One region of the Rhizobium sp. AC44/96 genome, then DNA from elsewhere that is predicted to be linked to it. Evidence: riboswitches for the same ligand, from Rfam matches in the RefSeq annotation. Region 1 holds a riboswitch; each other region holds the start of a gene.
The links. A riboswitch is a leader RNA that binds a small molecule or an ion and turns the genes downstream of it on or off. The one in region 1 is predicted to bind FMN.
Positions count from the first base shown of each region.

Region 2: another riboswitch for FMN. It lies ahead of A6U87_RS13550 (6,7-dimethyl-8-ribityllumazine synthase); the one in region 1 lies ahead of A6U87_RS25460 (DMT family transporter).
Region 3: another riboswitch for FMN. It lies ahead of ribB (3,4-dihydroxy-2-butanone-4-phosphate synthase); the one in region 1 lies ahead of A6U87_RS25460 (DMT family transporter).

Region 1 is NZ_LXKO01000039.1:11,321-19,381, reverse strand. Features, by position in the region: tRNA gene A6U87_RS25490 (tRNA-Val) at 293-368, shown strand; gene A6U87_RS25485 (hypothetical protein) at 445-978, opposite strand; gene A6U87_RS25480 (class I SAM-dependent methyltransferase) at 1,632-2,237, shown strand; gene A6U87_RS25475 (cupin domain-containing protein) at 2,244-2,645, opposite strand; gene A6U87_RS25470 (aldo/keto reductase) at 2,859-3,845, shown strand; gene A6U87_RS25465 (inorganic diphosphatase) at 3,899-4,501, opposite strand; gene A6U87_RS25460 (DMT family transporter) at 4,634-5,536, opposite strand; FMN riboswitch at 5,626-5,775, opposite strand; gene hupB (DNA-binding protein HupB) at 5,899-6,174, opposite strand; gene lon (endopeptidase La) at 6,381-8,061, opposite strand, start outside.
Region 2 is NZ_LXKO01000014.1:191,246-199,306, forward strand. Features, by position in the region: gene A6U87_RS13540 (hypothetical protein) at 1-2,723, shown strand, start outside; gene A6U87_RS13545 (hypothetical protein) at 2,733-4,121, shown strand; gene A6U87_RS13550 (6,7-dimethyl-8-ribityllumazine synthase) at 4,181-4,657, opposite strand; FMN riboswitch at 4,781-4,927, opposite strand; gene A6U87_RS13555 (hypothetical protein) at 5,081-5,311, shown strand; gene A6U87_RS13560 (hypothetical protein) at 5,690-6,118, shown strand; gene hxsA (His-Xaa-Ser repeat protein HxsA) at 6,306-6,893, opposite strand; gene hxsC (His-Xaa-Ser system radical SAM maturase HxsC) at 6,890-7,978, opposite strand; gene hxsB (His-Xaa-Ser system radical SAM maturase HxsB) at 7,975-8,061, opposite strand, start outside.
Region 3 is NZ_LXKO01000025.1:323,987-332,047, reverse strand. Features, by position in the region: gene A6U87_RS19090 (SDR family oxidoreductase) at 1-452, shown strand, start outside; gene tpiA (triose-phosphate isomerase) at 457-1,194, shown strand; gene A6U87_RS19080 (glucose 1-dehydrogenase) at 1,271-2,053, shown strand; FMN riboswitch at 2,161-2,305, shown strand; gene ribB (3,4-dihydroxy-2-butanone-4-phosphate synthase) at 2,421-3,050, shown strand; gene repC (plasmid replication protein RepC) at 3,794-5,008, opposite strand; gene repB (plasmid partitioning protein RepB) at 5,163-6,161, opposite strand; gene repA (plasmid partitioning protein RepA) at 6,158-7,393, opposite strand; gene A6U87_RS19050 (LysR family transcriptional regulator) at 7,758-8,061, opposite strand, start outside.

The DNA of each region.
Region 1 (8,061 bases):
CAGGTTTGGAGACAAAACGATGACAGTTTGCGAATTGTTTGTGGGAGACGAAAAACGAGATGAATCGCTCCCCTTCTATATAAGGGGCCCCTCGCATCGATTTTGGCTGCCGCATCAACCGACCGTCGTCGCGGCCGGTTTTTTATCCACAGGCAGAATCCGCGCACAACCAAGGCAAATGACGATCCGCCTTCAAAAAAATCAAAAAATCTTCACAAACACTCTTGCGGTTTGTCCGCGATCCGCATAGATCACGGCCACCGACGCGGCGGACATGATCCGCACAGCGAGCGGGCGATTAGCTCAGTTGGTAGAGCGCCTCGTTTACACCGAGGATGTCGGGAGTTCGAGTCTCTCATCGCCCACCATTTTCCTCCCTTTTTGGCCGCATATTTCAATACCGAAGCGTCATGCCCCCGGGCGACGCGATGTGTTGTCCCCCTCCTACCCAGCGAGGGCTGTGCCGATTTCCAACGCCTTGTCCGATATCGTGCGCCCCCTTGCGCTTGGGTGGCAAACGACGGTGTGAGAAATACCGTGCCGCCGACATGCTGCCGTGGCGACGCCTCCGAGAGCGATAACACGTCTCCCCGAAAGCTCGTGCCGTGTAACTTGGTCGAACGAGATATCCACATTGGCGCGCGAAATGCCTTCCGATCGCTGTTCCTTGGGCAGTAAATGAAATGCCTGAGTGACGTAGATGTGTGAGCGGGTGAGACCCGACTCAACGAGGGCTTGGCCTAAGACCTTGTTGAAGAGAATGCCGGGGAGGAACCCGAGCTTGGTCAAGATTGCATGATGTTGGGTGATTGACGACACATCCAGCCAGTGCAGCGCAAGCAGCACGGGACCGGTCTTAGACCGAGATGATATCTGGTAGGGGCTTACCCAGTCCCCATCAAAGCCAACATCTGCAAGTGTCGCAAAGCCGTCTATACGCAGCTGTCTCCGACGCTCACCGATTTCTTGGTAGTCCATCGCGCGCCCTCACCCATGTCGCTTCATATCGAACTCTGCAGCCACGACGACGTCAATGGAAATCCGCACCCACCGCTTCGTCAGCAATACGCACCGAAGCCGCTGTACCGAACGGCCCGGAGAGCAACACCCCTACAGGACTGCCAGTTGGCTGTACGCGGTTGATAGAACAGCGATATTCGAGTAGGGGCGAAGTGGTTGGAAAAATGAGCCTCGGAAACGCAGCGCGATGAAGAGAGATTCGCCTTCTCTTGCGCGTGGTGCATCTTACCTGCTCGCCGATTCGTAGCCGGTGCTGGGCGAATGGCCTCGCTGGAGGCTTGCCGACGCGAGAGTACGAATAAACGAGCTTCCCTAGTTGACGAGGACCGCCTTCTTTCCTTTCGATAATTTCGCGATGAAGGACACACCTTCTGGAATGCTAGAGCAACGATCTGAAAGGGAATCTAAAAGGGCCTGCATTTTCTCTCGCTGTTGCGCCCTGGCGCCAAACGGTGGGAACCGGAAGTGTAACGCGGCGCTCGCATCTTCCGCCTCACCCACCCATGACGGCCCATGGGGTAGCCAAGCGGCCGCCCGGTTGGCTATATGAGCATCTTGCTTCCGGCCGCGCCGGCGGGGAGCCCACAGGCATCATCATCCGAGATATCATCATGAAAACACGCGAAGAACGGCAGGCACAAAGGGCGAGCATGCCGAGGACGCAGCTTGCTGCCCATCACATGGAAAATGCGCGGCTGCTGCCGGATCGCGGCGAATTGCTCTATCGCATTCCGAATGGCGGCATCGGCGTCGAGGTCGGGGCGGCATTCGGCGAGTACACCGCCGAGATTCTGGAGAAGAATCGCCCGGCGCAACTTTATCTCATCGATCCGTGGAGCATGGATCGCTACAGCTCCGGCCTCGACCAGATCCATACCCAGTTCAAGCAGCAGATCGATAGCGGCCAGCTGCACCTGATGCAGGGCACGTCGCTCGAAAAGCTTGCCGAGTTCGAAGACGACTTTCTCGATTGGGCCTATATCGACACCGACCACTCGTTCGAACTGACATGGCAGGAGCTTCTGCTCTGCGAGAAGAAGGTCAAACGGACCGGCCGGATTGCCGGCCATGATTTCTGCACCGGCAACACGGTCAAGCCGATCGTTTACGGCGTGGTCGAGGCCGTCACGAAATTCTGCAAGGACTATGGCTGGCAATTCGAGTTCCTGACGGTCGAATCGCACGCTCACTTTTCCTATTGCCTGAAGCGGCTCTGAACCGCCTCAGGCCTTTCCCGCATATTGCTCGTCGCTGACTTGTTCCATCCAGTCAGCGGCCTTGCCATCCAGGGCCTCGTGGATGGCGATATGGGTCATGGCAGTATCCGGCGCGGCGCCGTGCCAATGCTTTTCACCAGGCGCGAACCACACGGAGTCGCCGGCGCGGATTTCCTGAAGCGGGCCGCCCCAGCTTTGCGCCAGGCCCTTGCCTGATGTGATGATCAGCGTTTGCCCCAATGGGTGGGTGTGCCATGCGGTGCGGGCGCCCGGCTCGAAAGTCACGCTGACGGCCCTGACCCGTGCCGGCTCGGGGGTATCCATCAGTGGGTCCTGACGCACGGCACCGGTGAAGTATTCGGCAGGCGCCTTCATCGAAGGCCCGCTTCCGACGGGTTTGATCTCCACTGCACGCTCCCTTGCGAATTGAACTCAACGTTATCGTCCGATCGTAGGATATAGATCGCCACCGTCCAAGGGACAGGACGCCTGGGACGGCCAAGGCTCTCCATAAAATAGATGCGACGCGACCCGCTGGCCGCCCTATCTTCTGCCCCGACGCTTGCCCCCTGCCCGGCTCGCTGCTAGTGCCGGGAACACTTGATCACGTGGAGGATTTTCATGAAGCAACATTCATTCGGCCATCTGCCCCATACTGTCACCAACATCGGTTTTGGCGCATGGCAGATCGGCGGCGCCTGGGGCGATGTCACGGAAGCGGACGGACGCGCAGCGCTCAACGCCGCCCTCGATGCCGGCATGACCTTCATCGACACGGCAGACGTCTATGGTGACGGGCGTTCGGAAAAGATCATCGCCGATGTGCTTGAAAGCCGTGGCGGCGAGCGCCCGATGGTGGCGACCAAAGCCGGTCGCCGGCTCAATCCGCATATGGCCGATGGCTACACCAAGGCCAACCTCGAAGGCTTCATCGATCGCAGCCTCAGGAACCTGCGCGTCGACAGTCTGGATCTGGTTCAGCTGCACTGCCCGCCGACAGAGGTCCTTTATCGTCCCGAAGTCTTCGAAGGGCTGAACGAACTGCAGAAGGCCGGCAAGATCCGGGGCTACGGCGTCAGCGTTGAAAAGGTCGAGGAAGCGTTGAAGGCGATCGAATATCCCGGCGTCGTCAGCATCCAGATCATCTACAATATCTTCCGCCAGCGACCGGATCATCTGTTCTTCCAGGAAGCGCGCCGCAAGAACATCGCCGTCATCGCCCGCGTGCCGCTGGCAAGCGGCCTTCTCTCCGGCAAGATCAACCGGGAAACGACGTTCGCGAGCGACGACCACCGCAACTTCAACCGTCACGGCGAAGCCTTCGACGTCGGCGAAACGTTTGCCGGTGTGCCTTTCGAGGTTGGCCTTCAAGCCGTCGAGGAAGTGCGCAAGCTGGTTCCGGCCGGCGCCTCCATGGCCGCATTCGCGCTTCGCTGGATCCTGATGAGCGACGCCGTCACCGTCGTGATCCCCGGCGCTCGCAATGCCGAGCAGGCCAAAGCCAACGCGGCCGCGGCCAGCCTTGCGCCGCTTTCGCAGGACGTCATGGATGCCACCCGCGAGATCTACGAGCGGCTGATCGGGCCGCACGTGCATCAGCGCTGGTAGATACAAAAATGGCCGGGCAAAACCCGGCCATTTCTTTGAGAGTGCGGCTCGAATTACTTCTTGTCGGCATAGGCCTTGATGGCGGTGGCGACTTCCGACTGCGCCTTCTCGGCATTTTCAAAGCCGTTCAGCTCGACGACCTTGCGCTTTGCCGGAAGCTGCTTGTAGACGCGGAAGAAGGCCTGCAGGCGCTCCTGCTCGATCTCCGGAAGATCGGTGATTTCCTTGACCTTGTCGTAGGTCGGATCGATGTCGGTCGTCGGCACGGCAACAATCTTGTCGTCGACCTCGCCACCGTCGATCATCTTCAGCACACCGATCGCGCGCACCCGGATGATTGCGCCGGGAGCGACCGGTTCGCGTGTGTAGACGATCGCGTCGAGCGGATCACCGTCACCGCCGAGCGAGCTGGTGATCGAGCCATAGTTGGCCGGATAGGCCACCGGCATCGACTGGAAGCGGTCAACGACGATGTGGCCGGTATCGGCGTCGATCTCGTACTTGATGATGCTTCCCTGCGGGATCTCGATCGCCGTGAAGAACTCCTTGCTGTCATCCTTCGGCTGCGGAAAATCGAGATAGGAAACATAGTCTGCAGCGGCTGCGATACCTGCGGTCAAAAGCAAGGCTGCTGCGGTGGAAAAAATCGTCTTCACTATGGATACCCCCATTGGCGCTATAAGAAACGCACTCCGCCTAGGGGGGTGAGATCACAACGATATGACATTTCTGTCGGCTTCTGGAACGGGCGATAACATATGCGTGACCGCCCGCTGGTCAGCTGTGGATCAGCCGCCTGCCCGCTCCCGCTTCATTTCATTTTGCATGATGAAGATAGAGGCGCCGAGGATCAGGAAAGCACCGAGCCAGAGGTAGCCCGCCGGCGCGTAACCGAAGAACAGCCAGCCGGCCAGTACGTTCAGGGGCAGCTTGAGATCATCGAACGGCTGCACGTAAGTGGCGTCGGCCACGGTGTAGGCGAGCGTCAGGAAATACTGCGCCATGACGGTCAACAGGCCAGCCAGAACGAAGAGCACGAGGGTCATGCCGGTCGGGATGGCGAAATCCGCGGCAAGCGCCAGGCCACCATTGATCGGCGTCAGCAAGACCAGCAGCCAGACGGTGATCGTCTCTGGGCGCTCGATCCCGGTGAGGCTCTTGGTGATCAGGGACGAGGCTCCCCACAGCAACGCGGAGAGTATCGGCAGCAGGGCAGCCCAGGTAAAGGCATCCGACCACGGCTGCAGGATGATCATCGCGCCTATGAAACCGACTGCGGTCGCTGCCCAACGGGCGGTTCCAACACGTTCGCCAAGAAACAGCCGGGCGCCGAGGATGATGAAGAAGGGAGACGTCATCACGAGTGCGATCGCCTGCCAGATCGGGACAGACGCGAGCCCCGCAACCCAGGCCAGCACGCCGAAGGAGGCCAGGGCAACGCGAACGGCGTGGCGCCAGGGGTAACTGGTCCGCATGGCGGAAAGGCCGACCTTTTTCAGGAACGGCAGGGAGAACAGCAAAGCGAATGCATATTGCCAGAAAGCGGCTGATGCGGAGGGAAACGCCAGCTTCATCGTCAGCCACTGCGTGATGACGTTGAGGATCGCGAAAGCGATCCCTGCAAGTACCATCCAGCCGGCGCCGGCAAGCGCGCGCGACTTGGAAGCGGTCAATGGGGAAGTCTGATTCATGTCATTCATCCGAAACAAGGGACCAACACAAATCAGGACGCATGAGCGCCGATATCACGCGTCGGCATCGGCCTTCGCGATCAAACGACGTTCATTCTCTTTCATCCGGACTATGACCGTCGGCTCCGGAATTGCACCGGATCTGCTGACCCTTTCCGACGTGGCCGGAAAAGCGCTCGCGGGCTCAAGCAAATGCTCTTACCGCCGGTGGGGACTTTCACCCCGCCCTGAGAACACCAATGGCGTAAAACAAAGTCGCAAGATCAGCAAGGTCATAAAAACGCGAAAAGGGTCCAGCTTGCGCCGAACCCTCTAAAACCTGTGCCGCCGGCCTCGTTGTCCGGCAGCCAAGTCAAATCCAATCAGCCGTTGACGGCATCCTTCAGGCCCTTGCCGGGCGTGAACTTCGGCACGTTGCGAGCCGGGATATCGACTTCAGCGCCGGTGGACGGGTTGCGGCCCTTGGTGGCTGCGCGATGGGAAACGGTGAAGCTACCGAAACCAGCGAGGCGAACGTCGCCCTTGCCCTTGAGTTCAGCCTGGACAACTTCGAAAACTGCGTCAACTGCGGAAGCAGCATCGGTCTTCGAGAGTCCTGCCTTTTCGGCAACTGCGGACACGAGTTCATTCTTGTTCATGTTTCCACCCCTTTCTAAATGGTTCGAAACGACTCAAATCTATAAGCTGGCACAGAATAAGGTTCATCAGGCCCGCCGCACCCCAAAGACCCTGCAAATCAAGGAAATGCAAGCGTCTACACATGGTTTTCACAAAAAAAGGCTGGCGAAAACGCCAGCCTTTTCAGGGTTTTTAAGCAATTGGGCACGAATGTGGCAAACAAGGCTCAGTGAGCTATGGTTGCGCCAGTTTCATCGAGCCCTTCGACCGTCGCGATGACCGGCGTTTCGACTGTTCCATCCCACTCGATCGGCTCCGGCCTGCGGACCAGAGCATGCTTGATCACCTCGCCCATGCGGGACACGGGGATGATCTCCATGTTGTTCTTCACGTTATCCGGAATCTCCGCCAAGTCCTTGGCGTTCTCTTCCGGGATCAGCACCTTCTTGATGCCGCCGCGAAGCGCTGCAAGCAGCTTTTCCTTGAGACCACCGATCGGCAGTACGCGACCACGCAGGGTGATTTCACCTGTCATTGCCACGTTCTTGTCGACCGGAATACCGGTCATGATCGAGACGATCGCGGTTGCCATGGCAACGCCGGCCGACGGACCATCCTTCGGCGTCGCACCTTCCGGCACGTGCACGTGGATGTCGCTCTTATCGAAGCGCGGCGGCTCGATGCCGAAATCGACAGCTCTGCTGCGGACGTAAGATGCGGCCGCCGAAATCGATTCCTTCATCACTTCCTTCAGGTTGCCGGTGACGGTCATGCGACCCTTGCCCGGCATCATGACGCCTTCGATCGTCAGCAGTTCGCCGCCGACTTCCGTCCAGGCCAGACCGGTAACGACGCCGACCTGATCCTCGCGTTCGGCTTCGCCGTGGCGGAAGCGCGGAACGCCCAGGTAGTCGTCGATGTTTTCGGCCGTCACATGAACGGACTTCGTCTTGCCCTTGATGATCTCGGTGACCGCCTTGCGGGCGAGCTTCATCAATTCGCGTTCGAAGTTACGGACACCGGCTTCGCGGGTGTACTGCTGGCTGATCGCCATCAGGGCATCGTCCGAAACCGAGAATTCATTCGGCTGCAGCGCATGTTCCTTGATGGCCTTCGGCAGCAGGTGCCGCTTGGCGATTTCGCGCTTTTCGTCTTCGGTGTAGCCGGCGATACGGATGACTTCCATGCGGTCCATCAGAGGCGCAGGGATGTTCAGCGTGTTCGCCGTCGTGATGAACATCACGTCCGACAGATCGTATTCGACCTCAAGGTAGTGGTCCATGAAGGTCGAGTTCTGAGCCGGATCCAGCACCTCGAGCAGAGCCGATGACGGATCACCGCGGAAATCCTGGCCCATCTTGTCGATTTCATCGAGCAGGAAGAGCGGGTTGGACTTCTTCGCCTTCTTCATCGACTGGATGACCTTGCCAGGCATCGAACCGATATAGGTGCGGCGGTGACCGCGGATTTCAGCTTCGTCACGAACGCCACCGAGCGCCATGCGAACATACTCACGGCCGGTCGCCTTGGCGATCGACTGGGCGAGCGAGGTCTTGCCGACACCCGGAGGGCCAACGAGGCACAGGATCGGCCCCTTGATCTTCGTCGCACGAGCCTGAACAGCCAGATACTCGACGATGCGCTCCTTGACCTTGTCTAGACCGAAGTGATCGGCTTCGAGGATCTTTTCGGCGTTGTTGAGATCCGACTTGATCTTCGACTTCTTGCCCCACGGAATGCCGAGCAGCCAATCGAGATAGTTGCGGACAACAGTCGCCTCAGCCGACATCGGGCTCATCTGCCGCAGCTTCTTCAGCTCGGCATCGGCCTTTTCGCGGGCTTCCTTCGACAGCTTGGTCTTGGAAATGCGCTCTTCCAGTTCGGCCATCTCGTCGCGGCCTTCTTCG
Region 2 (8,061 bases), on a different contig from region 1:
TCCGGTTTCAAACTCGGCTCGGAAATCCTGGTGAGTTCAGCCAGACGATAGTTGGCCCGTCGTCGATCGCATCGACACAAACCGTTGAGCGAAAGACCTCGGCACGAACCATTGAGAAGGCCACTCTAGTTCCCCTTCAATCGCGGCCAAAAGCGCCTGAGGCCAATGTCCGCGTACAGGAGGCCGGCGACGGACTTCTTAAGGCACTGTTCATGCAACACTTGGCTCTAGCGCCAGGGGAGGTCCAGATCGTATCGGATCGGCTAAAGGGAAAGTCGACCGACAACGCCGAGAAGCAAAAGTCTCCTATCTCACAACGGACCGTCAAGCTTCTGACGGCGTTCGAGCGAACTGCGTTACCCGCCGTCAGACCCAGGCCCGACGCGATTTCGATTGCACCCAAGGAAGAGTTGGTGGCTTTCGCGAACGCTCTTCAGGCCACACGAAAGAACGCTCTGATGGGGGAACTCCGAAAGCAGAACCAAGACGCAGGCCTTGTTGGAAAGCTAGTAACGGCGTTGAACTCGGCCATTGTTGGCGGCCTCATACTGCAGAAGCAGGGAACCGCCGCGCCAATCGGAATGCTCAATCTGGAACGCTTGGAGATGACACCAGCCGGGATCGAGCGGGGAGGGCTTGTTGCCAGTATTCCCCTCGCGCCTCTCGAGGAGACATCGGTTACGCAGTCCGAGTGGTCTGTGACTACGAAGGAATTCACCTCAATTGTAACGGACTACCTCGAAAACGTCAGTGAAACCGGAGTGACTGATAATACCGAGCTATCGCAGTCGGTGACCAGCCAAGTCCAGCACGGAAACCAGTTCAATATCACGGGGACGGTTACCGGTGGGATTCCGATCATTAACGGTTCTTCTACAACTAGTTTTACGGATCAAGGCAGTGAGTCTAAGTCCGCCACCGACAGCCGTAAGTTTGCATCGAGCATAACGAGGAAGGCTTCGTCTCGCTCAACGTCCGAGCACAAGGTGACAATCTCAACAGTCGCTGTGACCGGTCAGGCGAATGTCACCACGAGAAAACTGAAAAACAACAGCCTGACCGATCCTATGCGGATCGACTATTTCAGTCTCATGCGCCGTTGGAACGTGCGCCTTTACCGATATGGCTTACGCCTTACTTACGATATCGTCATTCCTGAGCCTGCCTCGGCAATGCGGGCAATGTATGCGGAACTTGATGAGCTACAATCTAGGCTCGTCCCGTTCGTTTTCCCATATTCCGAGACCATTCTCGACAATAAGTATCAGAACCCTTTGGATCCGCCGCTCTTTAAGCAGCTTGCGGCCAAGTTTCATGTGCTGGTGCCGGACTATCCAAGCAGTGGACCGGTCCTCAGACCCTCCGCAAAATTCGACCTTCCCAACGTGAACTGGATGTTCGGTGAGGTAGCGTTTGATGTTCCGGACGGATACGAGATCTCAGAAATCCTTCTAGATGCGAAGGTTGGAGATATTCCCGGCCCACAGTTGAACTTTTCAGTGATGGGATCGGCGTATTACTGGCAAGGCGCCGGACCGCTGGGGGTCGCAAATATCCTCCTGGTCAACGTGGACGGCACAAAGTTCCTTGAGGGTACGGTTGGTCGCGTCCTGGTCCCGCTTTTCTTTCACAACGGGGACAAAGGATGGGTCGGCCTTACAGTCCGAACGAGACCTTCAGCGTCGCTAATTGCGAAATGGAAGTCCGACGTATGGAACATCCTCGTAAATGCCGCCCAGCTCGATTTCTATCGCGAGCAACAAGAGATCCAAACCCGGATCGTCGATCTGGAAGCGAAGCTGACGGGTGTCGATACTCTGACTCTCCGGCGGGAAGAGAGCGACGAGATAATGAAGGCCGTCCTTCGATTTCTGCTCGGGGTCAACTTCTCTTTCATGCCCCAGGCAGTGGTCGACGCACTGGCTAAGACCGGCGGCGGTGTTAAGACCGGTTCGCTGTTTGATAGCAACGAACTTGGCATATCCGCCTCGGAAATCTCGACGATCAGTCAGTATGAAGACATCGTTCGGTTCATAAACCAAGCGATCGAATGGGAGAACGTGACCACGTTCCTTTACTCTTACTTCTGGGATATCCCCTCAAGCTGGGATTTCATTCGACAGCTCCGCCATCCGGATTCGACGCGGCAAGCTTTCTTACGCGCCGGCAGCGCGAGGGTCGTACTTACAATCCGCAAGGGCTGGGAGGAAAGCTGGGTTCGTTTCCAGGAGACGCTGGATCCTAACGGTTTTACCACAACGCCGTACTTGACGATCGCAAAAGAAATCGCTGCGTACGACGATCGAAATTATCCGGGAATTCCTCCTGCGAACCCAATGGCGACGGCGGCCCGTCTGGAAGAAGACGTATACGTAACCTCAACAACCGCAGTAAATCCACCAGATGGCGGCCTATCAAACGTGGCCGTGCAGGTCGATACAACCGACATGCTCTCCGTCGGGGCTAAGGTGGTCGTGGATTCCGTCGTTTCTGACGACCCAACCCTGCGGGACGGGCGGCAAGAACAAGCAACGATAACGGAAGTGCTCGATTCAGCGACCATCAAGCTCGACATGCTGAAATACAAGCATGGAATGAATGGAAGCCGGTATGTGATACGCCTTCCGGGCGAGAAGGGTGCACTGATCGCCGAATGGGCAGAATACACGCCCACGTCAGCTATCGACATAGCTGTGACAAGCAATCTCGCAACGATTGCCTGAGGCGCGATCATGGTGAACTCACCGGCTCAAGCCAATGTAGCGAGTTGCGGGACAATTGCTTGGTGGAGGGGGCTCGACTTAAATGCCCTGCGCACACGGTACGGGGCGATCGAGCATCTGCTAGTACAAATGGATTTCATGGCTCAGGTCGCTCGCTTGCCACGCGCGGAGTTCTCGATACCTGGCGCGAGCAAGACAATTCCTGGAGGCATTGGATTTGCAGACGTCGTTGCGTTGGCGACGCAGGAAATCTGGGAGATTAAGTCGGATTCTTACATGCCTATGGGCCAGGCCGGAGCTGAAGCGAAATTCTATGCGAAGATGGCCCAAGTTGGTTGTGGTTCGCCGACCTGGCGAGCGGGTCAGGGTTACACTACCTTTGATGGAACGGGGGTCGTGTGGCGAGCTTCCGCGAACAATAACACTGCGGAGTTGCACGCGGTGGAAAAAGAGCCCGGATCGATCTACTACTATTGGAAAATCAATGGACAGGAGGGCTACGAAGTCTACCGCCAATTTGGCTGGGGCCTCAGAGGTCATCTAGTTGATACGCTCTTTCTTGGAGTCGCAGAGGATCTCCTGTATCCCGACAAGCCGAAAGGAGCATATGCGTATTCGATTCCGGATCTCCGCGTGCTGCGCCATCCCCCACTGAAGTGGACTTCGCCAACGTTCCAGGGAGGAGCGTTGATCGCCGCTTTGCAGAGTGTCGCGACGCACCTGCTTAACGTTTTGAGAACCGAATGCGCCCGCCAAATTCTCGAGGGGAGCGCGGTCGGGGTATATCTCGAGAGCGGCGCGTTTGCAGCCCTGACCGGGCAGACGTCGAATACCATCGACTATCTGTCAGTGCGACCTAGACCGGGTCAGATTGGATTTTCAACCGCGCAGACCCTAACCATGCTCAGCGAGATATCGGCGCTTAATGTAATAAAGTTAGGCGCCCAGTTCGTGTTTGTTGCAAACGTTATTGGGCTTGCCGCCGTTGCTGCCATCGTCGGTGGACGCGGCTTAATGATGCTCGGACCCGCCGCTGCACCACTTGCTCCGTTGGCTGCGCGCACGGCAACGGCGTTTATCATCTTCCTATCTGCCGAGGCGACTGCTTTTGCTGCATCGAAGGGCCCACAGTCCGATGCTGGACAGTCGCTGATCCGCCAGATAGACGCGCTGTATTCTTCTGGAAAGCATATCATCAATCGCAACTCGGCGATCCTGGTGATACCTGATCGTCAGAATCGCGATGGCTCCGTCTCGTTTCGCCCGACGTGGGTGAAGTGGAAGCCCCTCACACCTGGAGATCTAAAATCTCAGAAGATTGGCGTTTCGACCGTCCGAGAGGGGGACACGGAATTCATTTTGAGTGGTGTGGCAGTTCCGTCGAACGACTTGTTGTAACAACGTCTGTTGCCCAGAATGAGAACGACGGCCAGGCGGCGGCCGCCGTTCGATGCTTTTTACTCCACGCTGGCGAGCAGCTTCGCGCGGGCCCCAAGGATTGCCGCGCAGGCATTGGCAGCTTCCTTACCCTTCATCACGAAGTGCCGCTTGAAGAAGTCGATTTGAGCTTCCGACTCCTGGAAATGGTGGGGAGTGAGTACCACCGAGAGGACCGGTGTGCCGGTGTCGAGCTGAACGCGCATCAACCCGTCTAAGACGGTTCCGGCGACGAAGTCATGGCGATAGATTCCGCCGTCGACAACAAATGCACAAGCGATCACGGCATCATATTTGCCGGTGCCGATCAGTGCCTGGGCGTGGAGTGGTATCTCCAAGGCGCCGGGAACGTCGATAATCTCAACGTCCGAGGGGAAGCGACCGAGAACGCCCCATTCGTCGACAAACGAATTCACGGCGTTGTCCACGATGTCGGCATGCCAGCGAGCCCGGATGACCGCGATGCGCTTTTGGGTGGTTGTTGCAGTTTGAAGCATTGAAATGCCTTTCAAGGGTTTTGCCGGCGGGGGCCGGCAGTGACGACATAGCCCCGGAGGGCCTGATCCCTTGAGCGAACAGACAGGACGCGCACCCTCTCACAACGAAAGGTGATGCGCCTGCCATGTCCTCTTCCATCCGGACTATACCGTCGGCTCCGGCATCTCACCGGATCTGCTGACCTTCCGGCAACGCCAGAAGCGCTCGCGGGCTCCAGGCTGTGGCCTGATACCGCCGGTGGGGAATTTCACCCCGCCCTGAGAACACCGGCACGATAGTTCAAAGGCGGAGAAGAATGCAAGCTTCCGAATGCTTGGCCGATCGATCGGGCACGGCAACTCGTCATCGATAGCCATCAAGCTGATCCAACCGCCTCCAGCGACGCGAGGTAGTTTTCAACGGGCCAGAATGACGAAGATCAAATGCGAGCCTTCATCAGTTTTACCCAGTTCATCAGCTTACGGAGCGTGTCGCCAATCGACACCATAACAATGGCGATAACGGTGAGGGTGCCCCAGTTAACGAACCTGACGCGGACGCTGGTGCTTCCAGTGGATCAGCCGTTGGTCGATGAACGGCAACAGCAAATCGACGCGTTGACCGCTCGGGTGAAGGATCTCGAAGCTGAAGTAGCCACGTTGAAGAACCGATAGCCGTCCAACGAACGGCTACGGCGTGGCCCGACCATGTCGCAGGCCGGACCTCAATGACGGACGGGGACTATGATCGGCTGTCGCTGATGAAATTCGTGGCTTGGAGTTACCAGAGATTATCGCCGGCGAGAGGTCTAAGAGGAACAGCGCGCAGATTGCGCGGCTGTCAAAGGACCTCGGCGAGGTGAATTCGTCCAAGGCTCGAGCGGCCTTCGTTGATTTCTCGGTCGTTGAGCAAAAGAAGGCGGCAATGTGGATGTAGGGCGAGTATCCCACAGCGTTTTTCAAACAATGCGTGTATTAACGATGTATTACGATGCAATTTGACGTCGTATTGGATTCTGCGATGTTCGCCTCGGGAAACTGAGGGGTTATACCGTGACATTTGGCATTTGGACGCGACGCATTGGTGTCGCGGCGATCGCGTTCGCATTGGCGAGCTGCACGACAACACAGGCAGAATTTAGCAAGAAGCCAGAGGCAGTGAGCAAGGCGGCGCTCTGTCGCACCCTCATGGAGACAAAGGATCAGGCATTTTACCAAAACCTGCTTAAAGAGCTTGCCCGCCGCCAGATTGACCCGCTCGACTGCTACAAGATGGTGCAAGAGCAGAACCAAGCTGCGGCCGCGCTGGTCGCACTGGCTGTCGTCGGAACTGCCGTTGCTGTATGCGCCAACAACAACTGTGGCGGCGGCTACGCGCCCTATCGGCCCTATCCCGGAAATTGCTATTCCTACTATGACAGGGCTGCGGACGGCACGCTGTGCGGAAACCGCAGTGCTATGTCTCGCCCAGGCGGATACTGAGGAGAGGAACAATGCGCCCGTTCGCGATTACCATATTGGCAATTCTAGCCGCGGCTACGGGACACCTTATCGCCCCGAAATCGCCGCGGCGGTCCAATTTGTTGGGTTGCCACGGCTTCCGAGACAGGTCGTCCTGCGAAGAGTGGTAAGCAAGCGGACCGCGACCGCTAGTGGAGGGCTGAGGTTCCTATTTCGCCGCGATTCCGAAGGCATCCAACACCTCGGTCGTAACGGTGCCCGTCACTTTTAGATTGTTATCCTGTTGCATCTGACTCAACGCAGCCCTTGTGTCGTCGTCGATGACACCCGTGAGAGCACCCGCATAGTATCCGTACGCCGTCAGGCCGGACTGCACCAAGATGACGATCTGCCTGAACTTGTTCGACGTACCGGGCAGCGGCTTTATTTTAGCTAGTGGGGCTGGGGCTGGGGCAGGAGCGGGGCTGGGCGAGGCTAAAGCCGCCGGCGGCGCATACGTGGGAGCGGTGTAGCGAGGCGCTGGCGCGGGATCACTATAGGATGGGCTGGTGTAAGTGGTACTCGGAAAATAGCCGCCGCCACTCCCGGATCGATGACTTGAATGCGAACTATGGGAACTGTGGCTCGAATGGGAACGATGTCCGGCCAGCGAATACAGGTGTTTGATCTTAAGCCGCTCCAAGATCGAGTTCGGATCGGGCTTCTTTACAATGGTATCCAGTGGCATTGCGTCCGTCTTTGCTGGCAGAAAGCCTGCTGCAATCAATGACGGAATGAGAAATACGCGTCGCTTCATATCGGCCCCAACCCCTTGAACCCCCTGCTATGATTGTACCATTCGAAGAACCCTCCGCAGCTCTGCCTCGAAGAGCAATCCTTGCAGAAGGATTCAAACTTGTTCTTCCAGTCCGAGATGGCCGCCGGAGCGAGATGTCGATACCTTTCCGGCATCGAGCAATGCGGGAAGTTGTAGAGCTGAATAGCCAAATCCTTCGCCGCAGCAATGTCGACCGCACGCGCGACATTCTCGAATTCTGCAGACGTATCCTTGAAGCTCGTATCCCAGTTCATGCGGCCAAAGCCGATGTTCTCGAGCTGCATGAGCGCCCAGCGTTCGACAAAGGGCAGGTGGATGCCAACAAACGACGCAAGCTCTGGCAGAACCGGATAATTTTGTCGCATGACCACGGTCCGCAGTTCGATCGAAGAACCAGCCTCGAACAAGATCGCAAAGGATTCCAGCAGTCGATCGAAAGCGCCGTCCTTCTTGACGAGAGCGTCGTGCGCGACCGCAGTCGGCGCGTACAATGGGATGCCCCAAAGGATTCGCGCAGCGCCGATCTCCTGTAAGAGCTCGACGTCCTCTTCTTCGAAATGCTGGCCGTTCGAAAGAATATGAAACTTAAGATCGGGCCGCACACGCGACAGCATCATCAGCATGTCGAAGAGCTTGCGCTTGTGTAGCAGCGGCTCGCCTCCCGACAGTCCGATGTAGGCGTTGCGAGGAGCAAGAGATGCCGCGGTCTCGAGCTCTTCAAACAGATCGACGTGCTGCTTTTTCGGAGGCTGCGAGCACATTACGCACAACTGGTCGCACTGCTCGGTGATCAGTAGCGTATTGTGTGCCGAGTCGGCCCTGATCAGCCGTCGGGCACTGCCTTTCCCCGGCATGATCATCATGACATCGTTGTCGAGCTTCAGGCTGCTATCCGCATGCAAGGTGATCGAGAAGCCACGATAGTCGTACTCCCGTCTCGATCCCTCGACGCCCATCAGGATGGCGTCGTCGGGGCCAAGATCAGCGGCATAGCTTTCTCGAAGCCTGACAACGAGAGGCTCCGTGAATGGCAACGGCTCGACCTTGATACGGAGATCGATCATCGGTGAACCTTCGCAAGCTCGGGGTCGACCGAGTTCAGACCCGACCATAGTGCTATCGCAGCGCGCACTTTCACGTCTTCCGA
Region 3 (8,061 bases), on a different contig from region 1:
TGGAAGAAGACCAGTATCAGACGTTGATGGATATCAACCTTAAGGGCATCTTCCTTTCCTGCCAGGCCGAAGCACGCGCCATGCTCAAGAATGGACGCGGCGCAATCGTCAACATCGCATCGATGTCCGGCGTTATCGTCAACCGCGGACTGAGCCAGGCGCATTACAACGCGTCGAAAGCGGGTGTGATCCACATGTCAAAATCAATGGCGATGGAATGGGTCGACCGCGGCATCCGCGTCAACACGATCTCGCCTGGATATACCGCGACGCCGATGAACACCCGGCCCGAAATGGTTCACCAGACCAAACTTTTCGAAGAGCAGACACCGATGCAGCGCATGGCATCAGTCGATGAAATGGTCGGACCGGCCGTGTTCCTGCTCTCGAACGCCGCAAGTTTTGTCACGGGCGTCGACCTCCTCGTCGATGGCGGCTTCTGCTGCTGGTGATCCGATGAAAAAGCTGATCGCAGGCAACTGGAAAATGAACGGTCTCGCTTCCTCCCTGGCTGAGATCGTCGCGCTGAAGGGACTAACGGGCAGTACGGCGTGCGATATCGTCGTCTGCCCGCCCTTCACGCTGATCGACCGGGCGGTCACCCAGGTCGAGGAAACGAACATCATCATCGGTGCGCAGGATTGCCACGCGAAGGTGTCCGGCGCCTACACCGGTGACGTCTCCGCCGAGATCCTGGCAGATGCTGGCGCCCGATACGTGATTGTCGGACACTCGGAGCGACGTCTCGCTCACGGCGAGGACGATGAAATCGTCGCGGCCAAGACCGCCGCCGCGCATCAAGCCGGGCTCATCGCCATTGTTTGCGTGGGCGAGACACAAAGCGAACGCAACGAGGGAAGGGCGATCGAAGTGGTCGCCGAGCAGTTGCGTGGCTCAATTCCCGCCGGCGCCACCTCAAGCAACACTGCGATCGCCTATGAACCGGTCTGGGCGATCGGTACCGGGCTCGTTCCAACGCTCGAACAAATCGCCGAGGTCCACTCGTCCATCCGCAAACTCCTCGTCGATGCATTGGGCTCGGACGGTCGGATCGTTCGTATCCTCTACGGAGGATCGGTGAAGGCCAGCAATGCAGGCGAGATTTTCAGCGTCGGGAATGTCGACGGCGCCCTCGTCGGTGGAGCATCGCTCAAGGCAACAGATTTCGCAGGCATCATCTCGGCGGCCGGCTGATCCGGCACCACCAGAAAGCTGGCGGCTTCCGCAAGCCGCCAGCTGAACTTAGCTGACACCATGAAAGGATGACAACATGAGCCGCTTCGACAACAAGACCGTGGTGATCACGGGTGCCAGCCGCGGGATTGGAGCGGCGATCGCCAAGCGTTTTGCCAGGGAAGGCGCCAATCTGGTCGTCTCCGCAAACGAAGATTCGGTCCACGCCGTGGCCGAGCAGATCAAGTCGGATGGCGGAAAGGCAATTTCCTTCGTCGGCGACGTGACCGACAAGGCAAGCGTCAAGGCTCTCTACGACGCCGCCGAGACAGCATTCGGTGCAGTCGACGTCTCGATCCAGAATGCCGGCGTGATCACGATCGCCCGCATCGAGGACATGACCGAGAACGAATGGGACAAGGTTCTGGCCGTCAACACCAAGGGCGTCTTCCTCTGTGCGCAGGAAGCAATCTTGCGGATGCGAAAGCACGGACGTGGTGGCCGCATCATCAATACCGCCTCCGGCCAGGCACGCGACGGCTTCATCTTCACACCGCACTACGCGGCTTCGAAGATGGGTGTTGTCGGCATTACCCAAAGCCTTGCCAAGGAAGTCGCGACGGAAAAGATCACCGTCAACGCGTTCTGCCCCGGCATCATCGAAACGGACATGTGGGCCTATAACGATCAGGCGTGGGGCAAGCTTCTAGGCAATTACGCTCCCGGCGAACTCATGAAGGAATGGGTCGAGGGAATTCCGATGAAGCGCGCAGGATCGGGCGAAGACGTCGCCGGCCTTGTTACCTTCCTTGCCAGTGACGACGCGGCCTACATCACCGGCCAGACCATCAACGTCGATGGCGGCCTGATCATGTCGTAACCGTTATTCGGCGACGGGAAACAGTGTGTTCACCAATGGAACCTCGTTCTCATCGGTTGAACGCGCCGAGCCCCCTTGCGGAACCGGCTATCGATTGTCTATGTTACATTTGTTCTCAGGGCGGGGTGCAATTCCCCACCGGCGGTATCGAGGAGACTCGGAGCCCGCGAGCGCCTTCGTGAAAACGAAGGGTCAGCAGATCCGGTGAGATGCCGGAGCCGACGGTTAAAGTCCGGATGGAAGAGAGCAACGCAGCGAACGCCGCCTTGGGTGCGGCGTGTCGTGTGCTTGTTCGCCCAAGGGATAATGATGGCTGTTAAAGGCCATGCACGCCGGTCAAACGGCTAACCCTTGAAAGGCACGATGAATGACTATTTCGAAGATTGAAGATGCGGTTGCCGCGATTGGCCGTGGCGAGATCGTTGTGGTCGTCGATGACCGGGACCGCGAAAACGAAGGCGATCTGGTAATTGCTTCGGAAGCGATCACGCCTGAGGCGATCGCATTCATGATGAACCACGCTCGTGGTCTCATCTGCGTCGCCATGGAAGGCGAGCGGCTCGATGAGCTCGACATTCCGCTGATGGTTCCTCGCAACACCGAAGTTCTGAAGACGGCATTCACCGTCTCCGTCGACTACATCCCGGAAACGACCACCGGCATTTCAGCCGCCGACCGGGCAGCGACCGTCCGCGCGCTTGTGCGGGAAGGAACCCGTCCCGAGGAATTCGCTCGGCCTGGTCACATCTTTCCCCTGCGCGCCCATCCGAATGGGGTCCTGTCTCGCCCGGGTCACACCGAAGCTGCCGTTGATCTTGCACGGCTGGCCGGCCTTTCCCCTTCCGGCGTCATCTGCGAAGTCGCAAAGGACGATGGCACGATGGCACGCCTTCCCGACCTTGAGATCTTTGCAGAACGCCACGGCCTTCATCTGATCACGATCGAAGACCTGATCGCATTTAGAACAGCGGCCGCTCTGCCCGTGAAGGCGGCCTGATCTCCACTCACAATCTCGTCTCGAAGTGGCAAGGTTTTCTGCTTCGAGACGACTACAAATGCAGCGCCCAGCAACTGTCTACAGATTTGGTTCGCGCACCTCTTTTCATAGAAATCTTCCCCTTCTCCCGACCCTAATCACTCCGACGCAGCAGGCATTTCCCGTCGAGAAATGCGTACCCGCGCGCCATCCTCGATGCTCTGTCGTCAGAGCGCGACGACGCCGACTATTCGGCCTGGTGTTCTGGTCTCGACCGAAATTGGATGAAACCAATAGGAAACTCGAACGTTTATGTCTCTGAAATCAATGGAGAATGTAATGAAGAGACTTATCGTCGCGACCGTTCTTGCTATGTCATCGCTTGCTGCAACCGCAGCCCCTTCTTACGCTGACAGCGTTACCATCCGCATTGGCGAGCAGGGTCGGAGTGACCACAGATATTACCAGGACCGCTATCATCACGACCGACATCACGTGCGATATGACCATTGCTGGAAACAGCCGTACCATGTGTGGAACCACCATCACCGGATAACGAAATACCGCACCGTTTGCCGCTAGGCGAAAAAGGGCGGGGGAGCCGCCTCTCCATTCTGGGGAGGCGGCTATTTCCGGTAAATAACACAGCCACTCCTCTATCATTCCAACGTCGACCGGACCGGTTCGCGAACTGCGCTCCCAGCAAGCAGTCGTTGTGAAAAGGGCATCGTTCAGCACCTCGCCGGTGCGCAATCCGCCCACGGCTATCCTGCCTTCAGGCCTCTTTCTCCGTTCGCCTTGAGTAGCGCCATGATCATCGGCCCGAGCGAAAATTCGCCACGTTCCGTCCGACGGGTCAGATCGCGGAGGTAGGCACCCGGAGAGTTGATCATGTTCGCCCGCTCCAGAATGCAGGCCACGGTCGCCGCCGCATTCTCCGGCCCCATGATTTCACAAGCATCCTGATAGGCCGACGGGCTGATCCCAAGCATCGATCGGACCACCACGGCCGCCGACATCAGATCGCGCCAACTCGCAATTGCGCCGCCCGGTCCGTAATCAGCCACCTGAGGGCAGGCCTTCAGCACGACCCCAAGAGGGAAAGCCTTCAGCGGCTCACTGGTCGGCCGGACCATTTGGCTCGATTTCGCCCCTAGCTCTTTTTCAGAGCTTGGTTCAATTTCATTTAAGAAGTTGGTGTTTGAATTCTGTATGTGCCGCTCGATATGAGCATCATTGGTGCTGGTATTTTCTGTTTTTTCCTGAATTTCCAGCCTGTTGAGGATCTCTTGCTTCAACATTTCCATTTCATCGAGAATTCTCATCACGTCGTCGATCGATGGTGCGCGCGGGAGACGGGCGATCAGCGCGATATAAATGGCTTCGACAGCCTGCCAGTCACCGTCGGCCCCCTCCTCCATCGCTGCGGTTATCAGCTTGCGAACGTCGCGACGGCAAATTGTCAGGTTCTCCTTGGCCTTCCTGAAGGCCGCACGGGCCGCGACGACCTGCTGAGCCAGCGCCGCCAGCTCTTCCGCACGGGCAAGCAGCGGAGAAAGATCAAAGCCGAAAGCGCTCTCGACATCGCCGGCGTCATCCTTGCGGGCGAAGCGCTTGCCGTTGGCGCTGTCCTTTCGCACGATCAATCCCGCTTCGACCAGTGATGCCAGGTGGCGCCGAAGCGTGGATCCCGGCATGCTGTGAGCTCTGAGCGACAGCTGCACGTTCGATGGGAAGACGATCAGTTGCGCGTCCTGGCGCAGTTCGTTTTCCGGATAGAAGCTCAACAATGCGTCGAGAACCGCGAGGCTGTTCGACTGCAGCCCGAGCGGTTCCATGGCCGCCGAAGTGTCCCGCATGACTTTCCATTTGTCCGCCGATTTGCCCGCCTTGATCTCCGCGGTCGCCTGTTGTCGCCGCATGAGGGCAAGCGATATCGGCCGCCGCCCGAAAGGCGTCGTCACACTTCCCGTTTGCATCGTCTTTCACCTTTCAGCAGGCAAAAGAAATCCGCTCATCAAAACGATGCCAAAGACTCTTGACGATGATTCCCGGAAATGCGATTCTACTGGTGCTTAGACAGATAGGGGCTTCCGAGACGGCGACGTTTTGGGGGCTCTTTTCTTTTGCGGGTTACGCTTCCTTCTTTTGTCGATGCTTGGCCCGGTACTCCGCATAGAGCGCCGGCACTTGTTCCAGAACGAAGGCCGCGAAGTCTGGCGTTGCCTTCCTGTCAATCATGATTTCAACCTTGGCCTTGCTCTGCTTGACCTGCGCCAGCCGCGAGCCGTCAGGCGCTGCGAGAACGTCGGGCACGCCGCGCGCAACAATACGCCGCGGTTTCAGGTGAGTAACGACTTCCTTGAAGCGATCCTGCGAGGCAAGGGCACGAAGACCAAGCGCGAACTGGGTGGCTTCCTGTGGCGCCGGCGCCTTCTCGAGAAGCTCGACCAACTCGATCCAGCTCCGCCGTCCGACACCCGGGGCCGGCCCGATCGCGTCGATCAGTTCCACAGGCAACGCATCGACGATATTAAACATCCGCGTTAGATCGCTCTTATCGACCGACATTGCCGCCGTGATCACGTCGCGCGAAAAACGTTCTTTCAGTCGAGCTGCGAACCGGGCTTTCTCGATGAAGCTCAAGTCCTCGCGTTCGTTGTTTTCCTGACCCTGGGCGATCACCAGCTGCTCGTCGGTCAGGTCACGCACGATCGCCTTGACCTGACGCCCCAGCTCCGTGATGGCGCGAAGACGACGATGGCCGAAGGCAACCTGGTATTGACCTGGCTGCTCAGGGTGAGGACGCACGAGGATCGGAACCTGCTGGCCCTGCTCACGGATCGAAGCGAGAAGGCCGTCGATATCGCCTTCCATGCGATCCTGCACGAAGGATGGTTCGATGCTCGCCGTATCCAGCTCGATTACCGCCTGGCCTTCAGCCAGCTTGCGTTCGATCTCGTTGGCACGACGGCTGCGATCGTTCAGATCCCCGAGCGATTTGCTGACAGCCGCCATCGGCTTTGATTTCGACGCATCCATAAGCGGGCGGATGGGTGGCGGCGGGGCCGCAGGAAGCTGATCCTGCTTTCCCTCACTGTGCAGCAAGGAGAGAAGGTTCTTTCGGCTCATGATCTACCCCATGTCGCCTTGATCAAGGACTCGATCTCGGCGTTGACGTTGTTCATCGACTCGAGCGCCCGGTCGTAGGTCGAACGCGTGAACTGGCTGCGTTCAACCTCGAAGAGCGTCTGATTTGTTATCCCCGCGTCGGAAACGGCCGTGCTCTTCAGCATTGGATTGACAAGCACATCCTCGCCGAACATCGAGCGGAGGAAGGCGACCATCTGGTTCTGGGGACCATCGGTCGGCTCGAAACGGGTGACGAGATACCGCATCCAGTTGTTGCGGTCTTCAGCGCCCGCTTCTGCGATTTCTTCGAGAAGCGCGCTCGTCATGGCGAGGAACTGGTTCATCGACATGACATCCAGCATCTGCGGATGAATGGTGATCAGCACTGACGTAGCTGCGGTCAGCGCAGACAGCGTGAGGAAACCGAGCTGGGGCGGGCAATCGATGACGACGACGTCGTAAGCGTCCTCGACATCGCTGATAACGGCCTGAAGCCGCGCAAAGAATAGCATGTCGTCGGGCTTGCGCTGGAGCAGAGCTTTCGGTGTGTCGTGCTCGAACTCCATGAGTTCAAGATTGCCCGGGATGAGGTGGAGGTCGGGAATGTAGGTCCCTCGAATGATCTCCTGTACCGGACGGCGCTCCTCGTCGTAGCGAATGGCGCCATAGATCGTTTCATTGACACCGACATCGAGTTCCGGCTGGTTGCCGAACAGCGACGAAAGGCTTGCCTGCGGGTCAAGGTCGATGGCCAGCACGCGGTAGCCACGCAAGGCGAGATACTGGGCGAGGTGCGCGGACGTCGTCGTCTTGCCTGACCCGCCCTTGAAGTTCATGACCGAGATGACCTGAAGTTCTTCACCCTGGCGACGGTGCGGCAGGTAGCGGCCGTTGGATCGCGCCGGCTTGTCCAGATAGGCGCGCATCGCCGCGATATCCTGGACGGAATACATGCGCCGGCCACCCGCGAGTGCCGGGCTGAATTCGCGTTCCGAGCCTTCTGCGGCCTTTCGCTCCAACTCGACGGCGCTGGTGCGCAGATAACCTTCGGCAACGCCGAGAAGCTTGGCCGCCTCAGACGGCGAGAACGAACGGATCCCCTTGCGAGCATGCGGCTGGAAAATATTGGTCTGATGCTCCTGCAGCTTGGCTGAAAGAGATGCCGAATGCCCCGCGATTTTGGATCGGAGTGGTGATGTTCGGTCAGTTGCGACCTTTGCGGTTTTCGTCATCTTCTCGCCTGTTAGCTCTCATATGCGGAAGACGCCCGGTAAAGGCCAAAACTCCGCACGCGACGAATAAGAACCGATTCTATCGCGGGCGCAAGCGTTTTAAGGTTAACGAATTCCTGACAAACCTATTGGTTCTTAAAGGCAAATCAACTCTGAGCGCCCGTACCTCAAGCAGAACAGGCTATTTCGCCTGATCGGCCTCGTCACGGCCACCATGAGAGAAAAATTTCTCAAGACAACGAACAGGGCGAATGCGCCGCCAAGAACGCTCCATGCATCATCAAAATGCACCGATTTTCGCGACTCACTTGCGTGACTCCGCGGCGTCGCGTGCACCTTACTCCATCCCCGCCTGCACCTGCCACTAGGCGATGTCCATCGCTCTCTTGTGTTCCTCGACCTCGGCCAGCAGCCAGTCCTGAAACAGGCCGGCCCCGGGCTTGTTGCCGATGCTGCGACGCTGCTGCAGATAGTAGCCGGCGGGATAGGCATGGCGATTGGCGAACGGCGCGACGAGCTTGCCCTGACGCAGGAGATCCTGTGCCATGATGGTGTCGGCAAGGGCGATCCCCGCGCCGTTCATCGCCTCACGCATGATGAGGGTGCAGTCATGAAGAATAGAGCTGGAGCGCGATGGCACGTACGCAATGGACTCACGCTCCAACCAT